DNA from 3 places in the Paenibacillus sp. MAH-35 genome. Region 1 is predicted to be linked to each of the others. Evidence: riboswitches for the same ligand, from Rfam matches in the RefSeq annotation. Region 1 holds a riboswitch; each other region holds the start of a gene.
What was found. Region 1 has a riboswitch for cyclic di-GMP ahead of AC3Y2E_RS18975 (transglutaminase-like domain-containing protein). Riboswitches for the same ligand answer to the same signal wherever they lie in the genome.

Region 2: it holds a riboswitch for cyclic di-GMP, as region 1 does, so the genes downstream of both, ggt (gamma-glutamyltransferase) here and AC3Y2E_RS18975 (transglutaminase-like domain-containing protein) in region 1, are expected to answer to the same signal.
Region 3: it holds a riboswitch for cyclic di-GMP, as region 1 does, so the genes downstream of both, AC3Y2E_RS30635 (hypothetical protein) here and AC3Y2E_RS18975 (transglutaminase-like domain-containing protein) in region 1, are expected to answer to the same signal.

What each region holds. Positions count from the first base shown of each region.
Region 1 covers NZ_JBYUPU010000017.1:95,794-99,054, forward strand. Annotated here, with positions in the region: gene AC3Y2E_RS18965 (YusU family protein) at 128-409, opposite strand; gene AC3Y2E_RS18970 (alpha/beta hydrolase family protein) at 574-1,389, shown strand; cyclic di-GMP riboswitch class I at 1,595-1,685, shown strand; cyclic di-GMP riboswitch class I at 1,751-1,837, shown strand; gene AC3Y2E_RS18975 (transglutaminase-like domain-containing protein) at 1,851-2,651, shown strand; gene AC3Y2E_RS18980 (collagen binding domain-containing protein) at 2,905-3,261, shown strand, end outside.
Region 2 covers NZ_JBYUPU010000007.1:205,447-208,707, forward strand. Annotated here, with positions in the region: gene ggt (gamma-glutamyltransferase) at 1-1,324, opposite strand, end outside; cyclic di-GMP riboswitch class I at 1,581-1,676, opposite strand; gene AC3Y2E_RS10320 (HAD-IIB family hydrolase) at 2,129-2,890, opposite strand; gene pdxR (MocR-like pyridoxine biosynthesis transcription factor PdxR) at 3,033-3,261, opposite strand, start outside.
Region 3 covers NZ_JBYUPU010000050.1:21,087-24,347, reverse strand. Annotated here, with positions in the region: gene AC3Y2E_RS30640 (methyl-accepting chemotaxis protein) at 1-1,174, opposite strand, end outside; cyclic di-GMP riboswitch class I at 1,386-1,471, shown strand; gene AC3Y2E_RS30635 (hypothetical protein) at 1,535-1,801, shown strand; gene AC3Y2E_RS30630 (MOSC domain-containing protein) at 2,596-3,261, opposite strand, start outside.

The DNA of each region.
Region 1 (3,261 bases):
TCTCGGCTCGCCGAAAAACTGCTGCACACACAAAAGGCATACATTGCGGAGCAGGTTTTGAGCCGTGTTTAGATCCTATTCATCGGCGGCACGTCATGGCTTCAAATAGATGCTTTTCTTAACCGGATTATTCTCCGGCGGGAGGAGGAGTGGCGGTGTCGGCACTGCGCTGGGCTCTCAATGCTTCGTTCAAGCTGCGGATCTCCTCGAACAGCAGGCGCACTTCCCGCTTCGCTTCGGGATGGTTCTGGTTCCAATGGTTGGTCAGTGCAGGCATCGATTTATGGATATGATTGTAAACAGCCCATTTTCTAACCTTCTCTACAGTTTCCGGATTGGAGCTGCCGGTCAGCAACTCGGCAAATTTCTCGACAAGCGCTTCAAATTCTTGATCAAATACGGGATTCATAAGAGGAACAGCCCTTCCTTCGGCTCGTTTTACTTCAGTCTACCGAAACCTCCAAAAGCTGTCAAAGCCGAACTTGGCTTTGCGTATACGGGCTGCGAATTTGAAATGGCCGGTTTGTTTCGGTATGATGGGGAGCATCATACACACCGGAAGAGGTTGCGGCGATGGAGTCGAGAGAGGTGCCGGATGGGACCGTGCTGGAGCGGGAAAGGCTGGCCGACCCCGAACCGGGCGTTCAATTGTGGAAGATTACATACGTAAGTCAAGGTTTGAAAGTAAAAGGATACTGGGCCGCACCGGAGTCCCGTGAGGCCCTGCCCCCGCTCGTCTACTGCAGGGGAGGCATCCGCAGCGTGGGGATGGTGCGCATTGCCCGGATCGTGACGCTGGCCCGGCGCGGATATTCCGTATTTGCTCCTTTCTATAGAGGAAACGACGGGGGAGAGGGGCGTGAAGACTTCGCGGGAGAAGACCGGTTCGATTTGTATAACGCCATACGTCTCTTAAGAGATCTGCCGCAAACGCGGAACGACTTGCCCGTTTTGTTGATTGGTTTCTCCCGGGGGGCGATGATGGCGCTGCTGGCGGCCAAAGAGTGTGAAGGCGTCGGCCCCGTCGTCGTCTGGGGAGGCGTCAGCGACCTGCTGCTTACGTATGAGGAGCGGGTGGATTTGAGGCGTATGCTGAAAAGGGTCGTGGGGCACCCCCGCAAAGACGAAGAGGCGTACAGGCAGCGGTCGCCGGTATGCTGGGCGGACAGCATCAAGTCGCCGGTCTTGATCGTTCACGGTTCGGAGGACGAGCATGTCGGCGTGGAGCACGCGCACCGGTTGGCGGTGGCCTTGGAAGCGGCAGGCAAGCCGTATGCGCTGCACGTCTACCAGGGGCGGGGGCACGTATTCCCACGGGAAGAGGACGAGCAGGTGCTGGATTCGATTTTTGAATGGGCGGGTCGGGTGTGGAAGTCGCCGGTTGAGTAGTACAACGGCACGAACGCGGGCCTGGAACGGACACGTTTTGAGGCAGATGAAACAGCGGTGTGATCCCAAAAAACGTAGCTTGTCCCGGCTTGCGATGATCCTTCCGAACCCGTTTGCGCCCACAGACGGACCTATGAACCGAATAGCAAATTATGGTTGATAGGAATTGATAATTTTGGTATGATAGGAGCAGGAAGAAAGCTTTTCACGATAACGGCAAACTTGTCGAAAGGCAAGGACGCAAAGCTACAGGGCCTTCCTGACCCCGCGCGGTCAGATGGCAGCCAGTTACCGAACGATTACGCTTTTTTTTGTGCTTTTTTTGCCAGACAACCTCCCGTTCCCAGTCTATCAAACTCAAATACGATAATAGCAAACTTGCCGAAAGGCAAGGACGCAAAGCTATAGGGCCTTCTTGACACCGTCAAATGGCAGCCTGGCCGCCGAAAGGAGTTTGCAACATGCGTAACCTGTTGCTTGCCATCACGATGTTGATCGCGTTTTTGATCCCTGCGCCGGCCGCGTTTGCCGCGACTGCCGAGGATTGGCTAAACCTGGACCATGTGGACAGAGGGACGATCGGGGTTCGATACGACGTCAGAGATGACGTCAAGACGAAAGTTATGGTAACGAAAGGACCAGACAAGTACACCTACCTGCTCACTCCGGGCAAATGGGAAGAGACGTTCCCGCTGCAAATGGGCAACGGCGACTATACGGTCACCCTGCTGGAGCAAGTGAGCGGCAGCAAATATAAAGTGGTGCGGGAAGCCGCAGTCACGCTGGATATGGACAATGACGCGAACGTCTACTTGAATCCGGTGCAAAACGTCAACTGGAGCGAGACAAGCCGGGCGGCAGCCATTGCGAAGGAATTGACAAAAACGGCGGCAACCGATATGGAGAAAGTTCGGGCGATTTACGAATATGTGACCGGTACGATCCGTTACGACGAAACGCTGGCCGCCAATGTGCCTGCAGATTATATACCGGATATCGACCGTACGGTCGCGCTGGAAAAGGATATATGTTACGGCTATGCGGCGCTGTTCGCCGCGATGCTGCGGAGCGTCGATATTCCCGCCAAACTGGTAATGGGGACGACGGATTACGTTGATGTGTATCATGCTTGGAATGAAGTTTATTACGACGGGGCATGGACAACCATAGACACGACCGTCGACGCGGGCTGGAAAGAGAACGGCAAAACGTTCGAGATGACCAAGGACGCTACCCGGTATGCGGCAGCCAAATATTATTAAAAAATAAAATCAATCGGAAACCGGCTTTGGACGACATGTCCAAGGCTTTTTCCAGTTTGTTCAGAAATTGTATAGCCGGCAGCGTTATAATGCAGGAAACCTAGGCCGGATCGTGCGCCAATCGAGACAAGCGGAGGTGGTTGGCACGAAGGCTCCTTGTCGGCACGTGTTCTGACGTGCCGTCCTGCGCGCGAGAGGCAGGTTCAGAACAGTCAAAATTCATAATCAGGGTGTAGGGAGACCGAAGGAATTTATGAAAAAGAAAAGAATGAGTGGACTCGTACTTGCATGGTTACTGCTGTTTCAAACTATGTTTGGAGGCACGGTCGCCTGGATGAGCGCCGGTACTTCAGGGAACGTTCAAAATTCCGTGTACGGGCAAGTGACGAACGCGGTGTATGCGCCTCCGGTCGTTAATGCCGGGAGTATCTTGACGAAAATCGTCCTGACCGATCAGAACGGTACGGTGATCGACACCGTCTACAATCCGGGCAGCAGTCTGGACGTAGGGGCAGCCGTAAATCTGGCTTACGAGTGGGAGCTTCCGAACGGCCACGGCTATACGAAGGACAGTATATTTACGTTCGACCTGCCGTCACAGTTTGAAATT
Region 2 (3,261 bases), on a different contig from region 1:
GCGTTTGCGGCTGTCCCTCTCCCCCTTGCGTACCGTACACCAGATAAGGCTTGCCGTGCTTGAAAAGCATCGCCGGGTTCAGCGTATGGAACGTCCGTTTGTTCGGCTCCAGACGGTTGATATGATCCGGGTCCAGGGAGAAGAAGCTGCCGCGGTTTTGCAGCAATACGCCCGTACCGTCGGCTACGACGCCCGAGCCGTAGTCAAAGTAGTGGCTCTGAATCATCGATACAGCGTTTCCGTCTTTGTCCACGATCCCCAGCCAGACCGTATCGCCCTTCGGATCGAGCGGCTTCAAGTTATTCGATACTTGCGTCATGTCGATCCGGGAAGCAAGCTCGATTCCACGTTCTTTCGACAAAATCTCATCCACCGGAATATCGGCGAATTCCGGGTCCGTCAACCACTTGTCCCGATCGGCAAAGGCGTGCTTCGTCGCTTCGACAATCAAGTGATAGTAATCGGCACTGCCTTCTTCCACGTCGTTTTTCAGATCGAAGTTGTTCAAAATGTTCAGGATCGACAAGGATGCCATGCCCTGCGTGTTCGGCGGGAAATTGTAAGCCGTATAGCCGCGGTAGTTCGCCGAGATCGGGTCTACCCAGTTCGCCTTGTGGTCGGCATAATCTTTTTTCGTCATTACGCCGCCGTGCTTCTGAATGTCCGCGACAATTTTCTCGGCCACTTCGCCTTTATAGAACCCGTCGGCTCCTTTTTTGGCAATCTGCTCGAGCGTATGGGCCAAATCTTTCTGAACGAACAAATCTCCGGCTTTGTACACGTCGCCGTTCGGCTTCAAAAAGGTGTTGCGGAACGTCTCGAACCGCTGCAGATTTTTGATCTCCGGCTGCGTCGTATCGGTATCGATAATCGTCCAGAGCTCCTGGTTCGGTGTAACCGGGAAGCCTTTGCCTGCATACTGGATTGCCGGCTCCAGCAGTCGATCCCACGGCAAGCTGTTTTTCATCGACGTTTTGGCGTATTTGTATGCTTCTTCCCAGCCCGATACGGCGCCGGGCACGGTGTTGGCCGACAAGTAGCCGCGGCTTGGGATTTGGCTGTAGCCGAGGTTTTTGTAGAAATCGATCGTGACATTTTCCCCGGAGCGGCCGCTCGCGTTTAATGCTTTCAGCTCTTTCGTTTCCGCATTGTAAACCATCCAGAACGCGTCTCCGCCGATGCTGACGTAGTGCGGATATACGACCGACAAAACAGCCGCCGCCGCGATCGCCGCATCAACCGCATTACCGCCGTCCTGGAGCACTTTGAGCGCCGCTGCGGAAGCCAGATAATGCTGGGTAGTTACCATGCCGTTCGTCCCCATCGTGGTCGGACGGCCTGTCGATTGCGCCGCCGCGGCGATGCTGCTGAAACATAAGGTGAATATGAGCGTAATAAGAGCTATTTTTTTTCGAAAGCCTTTCGTCATATACTCTACCCTCCATTGGTATATTGCTTAGTGGATAATGGCCGTAAATGTCGAGCCTTATGCCGGGTTTATCGCATCTCCCCCTTTCTGCGCACACAAAAAAAGGCGACAAAGTAATTGTCACCTCCATAGACTCCACTGGCCGTTGGTGACAGGCAACTGGCTGGCATGCCTTCCGTGCGGGACGGAAGGGGTAGCCCCTGTAGCTTTGCGGCCTGCCCTTTCGGACAGTGTGCCTTTTTCTGTTATGAAACATCCATATACTGAGTCTTACGTACTATAATAACTTATATAATAATTATTTCAAGTGTTTTTAAACATTTCCATGGCAGAAAACGCCATTCATCGTCATTTTTCGATGAAGTTTTTGATGTTTCTTATGGTGAAATTTGTCGTTTTCCCACTATATAGGATACTCCGTTGTTACATTTGAATCATTTCAGTTAATCTCTGGAATTCGTTTGGCACTATATTCCTTATTTGTAGCATGATCGTCTCCTGCATACAAGTTAAATATTGTAAAACGACTTGGAAGATTTGTAAACGTTCCCCGCGCGAGCCCGGGCAGACCTGTTTGCGAAAAAAGCATAACTCCCAATTTCCCGCCTCCCTGGCCATACGGAAATGCGACTTTTGGCATGAAAAAACCTGTCCCTTCCATAAGGAGACAGGTTGAAGCCAGACGTTTTGATCCGAAAGTCATGCATATCGTTCGCCCAGCTCGCGAAGCTTACGGATGATGCTGCATTCCGTATGCTCGTCTGCCGGGATTCGTTCCTTCGCGATTCGCAGTAAAGGCTCGTAATCCCCGATCGCCACCGAATGATGGGCCTTCTCGAACAGCGGCAGATCGTTCATGTCGTTTCCGAAGCAGACGAACGGACCGCCGGGAATACCCGACAACTCCAGAGCCGACATTTTGTTTACGCCCTTGTAGGTCAGATCGAGTATTCCTTCTGTCGAATGGTGGTGGATCGTTACGTCCATCCGCTCCAATCTCCGGGATAACTCGCCGAAATCGGAGCCGGACAGCACTACGATTTTCATATACGATTCGATCTGGTCCAATTCGATGCGGGCCGCGAGCTTGTCCGGGTCTACAAAGCGGAGGAAGGGATGCGAATCCGCCATGCGGCAGGCGTAATTCCATCTGTCGTCGATTAGATATTCGGCATCGAACTCTTGTAAAAGATGCAGCAGTTCCTTCGCAAGTCCGGCAGGGATCGGAACCGAGGCTTGAAGCTCGCCCCCGAAATAAGTCATCGCCCCGTTGGCTCCGATCAGAAGCCGGTTTCTCAACCGTTCATCCAAGACGGGAAGCATATCCCGGCAAGGACGGGCGGAAGCAAAACCGACAACATGGCCGGCTTGCTCCAGCTCGACCAGCAAGTCTGCAATTCCGCTTGAGATCTTCTGCCCTTTAAAGCAAATCGTACCGTCCAAGTCAAAAATAAAGTTCATGTCCTCAGCCACCTTATGAAAGAATCTATGCTCCATAGTAAACAGAACCATCGGCCGGCGGAAGGGACAGAATGAACATATTGAATAGGACAAGCGTGAGCAATGGGTGATGAAAAATAAGAAAAGAGAAAAAAGCGCCCCCTCACCGGATATCGGCTTCAAGCCACGCTTCAGCAAGCAGCCGGATGCCGGTGCGGATGTCCGGGCCGCTTAACGCCCCATAGCCCAGCAGCAGCGTCGGATACGCTTCTGTCCGCCGTGTCCAGTACCGTGACGTACCGTACACTTGCACTCCTTTGGCGAGAGCCCGTTCGATCAGCTCGGATTCGCTGCGCCCGCTCTTGACCGTGAAAAAAGCATGCAGTCCGGCG
Region 3 (3,261 bases), on a different contig from region 1:
ACCGTTCCATGGAGCCGGACGCGCTGTTGACGGCACCCTGAATGGCCGTCATCTGTCGTCTGTTGCCGCGCACCTGCTCGCTTCCCTGTTCGGCGAGCAAGTACGCCTGATTGGACGAATCGGCTGCGGTTACCGCCGACTCCGCGATCCGCTGGACACCCTGCGCCATCTCCTCCATCGCTTTGGCGCTTTCCTCCGAGCTCGTCAACTGCCGCTCGGTACCGGCCGCTACCTGCTCGATCGACATGGCGACGTGGCGGGCAGCTTCCGATGTCTGCTCCGATCCTCCGTGCAGCGTCTCGGCGTTCTCGGCGACGACGTCCGACGTCTCGCGGATGCGCCCGATCATCTCGCGGATATTGCCGATCATGACGCCGAAGTAGGCGGACAGCTCGCCGATCTCGTCCTTGCGCCGGATCGAGACCGATTCGGTCAGATCCCCGCCGGCCACTTTCTGAGTAATCCGGGTCAGTTCGCGAACCGGCCTGATGATCCATACGATGACGGCGATCATCATTGCCACGGCGATCGTCCCGGTGAGGAGGCCGACCAGCAAGCTGGTTCTCAGCTTGGCGTCCAGCTGATGCTGTACGTTCGCATAATCGAAATCAATACCCAAAATGGCCGTAACGCCGCCATTCTCATCGCGTATCGCACTCAAAATACTGACCCATGTCCCATAATCGTCGGAAAATACGTCGGATACCCCGATCTCGCCGCTCTCCGCCGCCCGGATCGCTTTCGTAAATGCCGGAGGCAGCTCGTACGGAGTGGAAGGCTGGAAGCCGGAATCGGCAAGCGATTTGTTCGCGAGCATGATCGTCATCGCGGTTTTGCCCCCGGATTCGATCGTTCCGGGATAGAGCAGATACGTATTGGCCACGCCGCCCGATCCGGTGTACAGGTCCATATAAGGTTGAATAAGGGCAATGCCCGGCTGTGCCAGATCGGCTTTTTTGTTGGTCTTGATAAAGTCTTTGAGCGAAGCGAACTTTCCGGCATGCTGCTCGACAGACTTGTGCACCATCTGCTGGTACTGTTTGAGCTCGTTATAATACTGATCCTTTTGCTGCAAATAAGAAATTGCGGCTTGTCCGGCCGTCATCAGCAGTGCGCACAGCGCGGCGAAAAAGCTCAGCTTGGCAATGATGCTCCGGCTCCAATGAGTAGACATGCTCGTTCCCCCTATATATGGATTTCCCTTCCGCCATCTCGGCATCCGGGTATACTTTTTATTCGACAAGAACCAACACAAAGTGAATAGTGCTAAAGCAGCAAAACGAGTGCTCGAATTTCATCTTGACTTGGAAGATTTCGTCTAGAAAAATGTCCCGTAATATTGTATAGTAGAAGGTAATACGGGTATGAAAGCGCGTTTCTGAGCAGGACGATAAAGGCAAACCGGACGAAAGTCCGGGACGCAAAGCCGACGGGCCTAAGGAGGATTCTCTAAGGCGGCCGGGTTGCCGAAAATGGTTGGAGGCGAAGCTGCTCCATCAACATTCGGTAGACTACACTTCTTAGGAGGAACTGTATGTTGAAGGAAAGATATTACTCGACGGTGGAGTATTTTGACAAATTTGGCAAAGTGAGCAAGCAGATCGACATCTATTGCGAGCTCGGCAAAAAACCGACTGTCGGCGATTTCGTCGAAGCGTTCAAAAATTCCGGTCATGAAGTGGAGCTTACCGATTTCTTGAATCTCACCTTCAAGCCAAGACAGCCGCTGGCTACTTCCGTTACGTCGATTAAAGTAGTCCGGACGATCAAAGATCATACGTTCAAGCCTTGTGCTTGCTAATAGAGGAAATATGGAAAGACCGGCAAAGTCCAGCCTTCGGATGAAGGTTGAGCCTTGCCGGTCTTTTTTGGGTAGATCAAAGTTTCCACCGTACTAAAACGGGGATGGGGCCATCTGCTTGTCGAGTCAGCAAGTGCCGCAAGTGCCGCAAGTGCCACAAGTGCTCCAAGTGCGGCAGTACTGCAAAGTCGCCTATCGTGGGCGGCCGTTTAGCTTTAGCCTGTTGTCCAGCTCCAAGCGGGGACAGAACCGAATAAGAGCGGTTTGTGAGGCTGTCGATTCATTGTGGACAACCAAGTGGAAAGGGAAAAGATTACCTTCTGGCGAGTTTTGTCTGGAATCCCCTACCTTACAATCCTTATTCAATCAAGGGATTCCGGACAACCTGTTTGAGCAGAAGAAGGTAACTTTTCACTTGGAACGGTCTTGCTAACACTTCTACACAATGAATCGACAGTCTCGTTTGTATGCTTTATTTTGTCCGAAAACTGGCCTGGACACGGAATAAGAGCGATTAGGAGCTGTTAAAATCGGCGAAAAGGGTGCAGACGCGACCAGTTGGTTGAAATAAGGGGTGCAGACCGCCTCTATTCGTGTTAGTTATTTGAAAAGGCCGAAAATAGGGTACTAAAGGCTCCTATTTGGTTGGTTAGAGTTGGTTAGTTAGCTCATTAGTTAATTAGTTAATTAGTTAACTAGTTAGCCAGTTTGCCATTTAACTAACCCGCACATATGTCGTTTCAGCGAAGACAAAACGCGGTCTGCTCGCAAGAACGAGGATGCAGAGCCGAGGGTTACGGCTTCCCGTTTAACCGCTCGCCCTCGGACGGTTCGGTTCCTGCGATTCGTTTCTCGAAGGAGGCCCGCCAGTTGCCCGACAGCTCCTCTACTGCCAGCAGGGCGGCAATGCCGTCCAGGTTGATCTTGTCGTGATGTTTGATCGTGTTGGCGTATTGAACGGTTATGCCGAGCGGGTGCCGGCGCTCCAAGGTCAGAGGGGCGTTCCGGTCGAACAGTCCCGGCGTCAGCACGCGGCAATAAAAGCCGGTGTAGCCCGTATGCTGCACCCGCAGCGCGAGGTCCGGGATATCGTATTTTTTGGCCAGCTTGTGACACGGCTGCCTCGGCTGCGTCACTTGAAGCCGTACCTCTCCCGAGGCGTAAATATCGCCGATGCACACCCGGTCCTCTGTCATGCCGAGCACCGTCAAATTTTCCCCGAACGCCCCGTAATGCATAGTCCGGTTCAACTCGCGCTCCCAGTAAGCATAATGCTCGAACGGATAGACGCATACGGCTTTGTCCGGCCCCCCGTGGTGGACGAGATCGGCCTGGCCGTCGCCTGCAAAATTGGTTGCGGTCAGCAGGACCGGACCTTGCTCCGCCGGCTGCTTGAAGATCCCCGTTTCTACTGCGGCGCCTTTGTAGATGAACGACTGCGGTTTTCCGACATTAAGCGA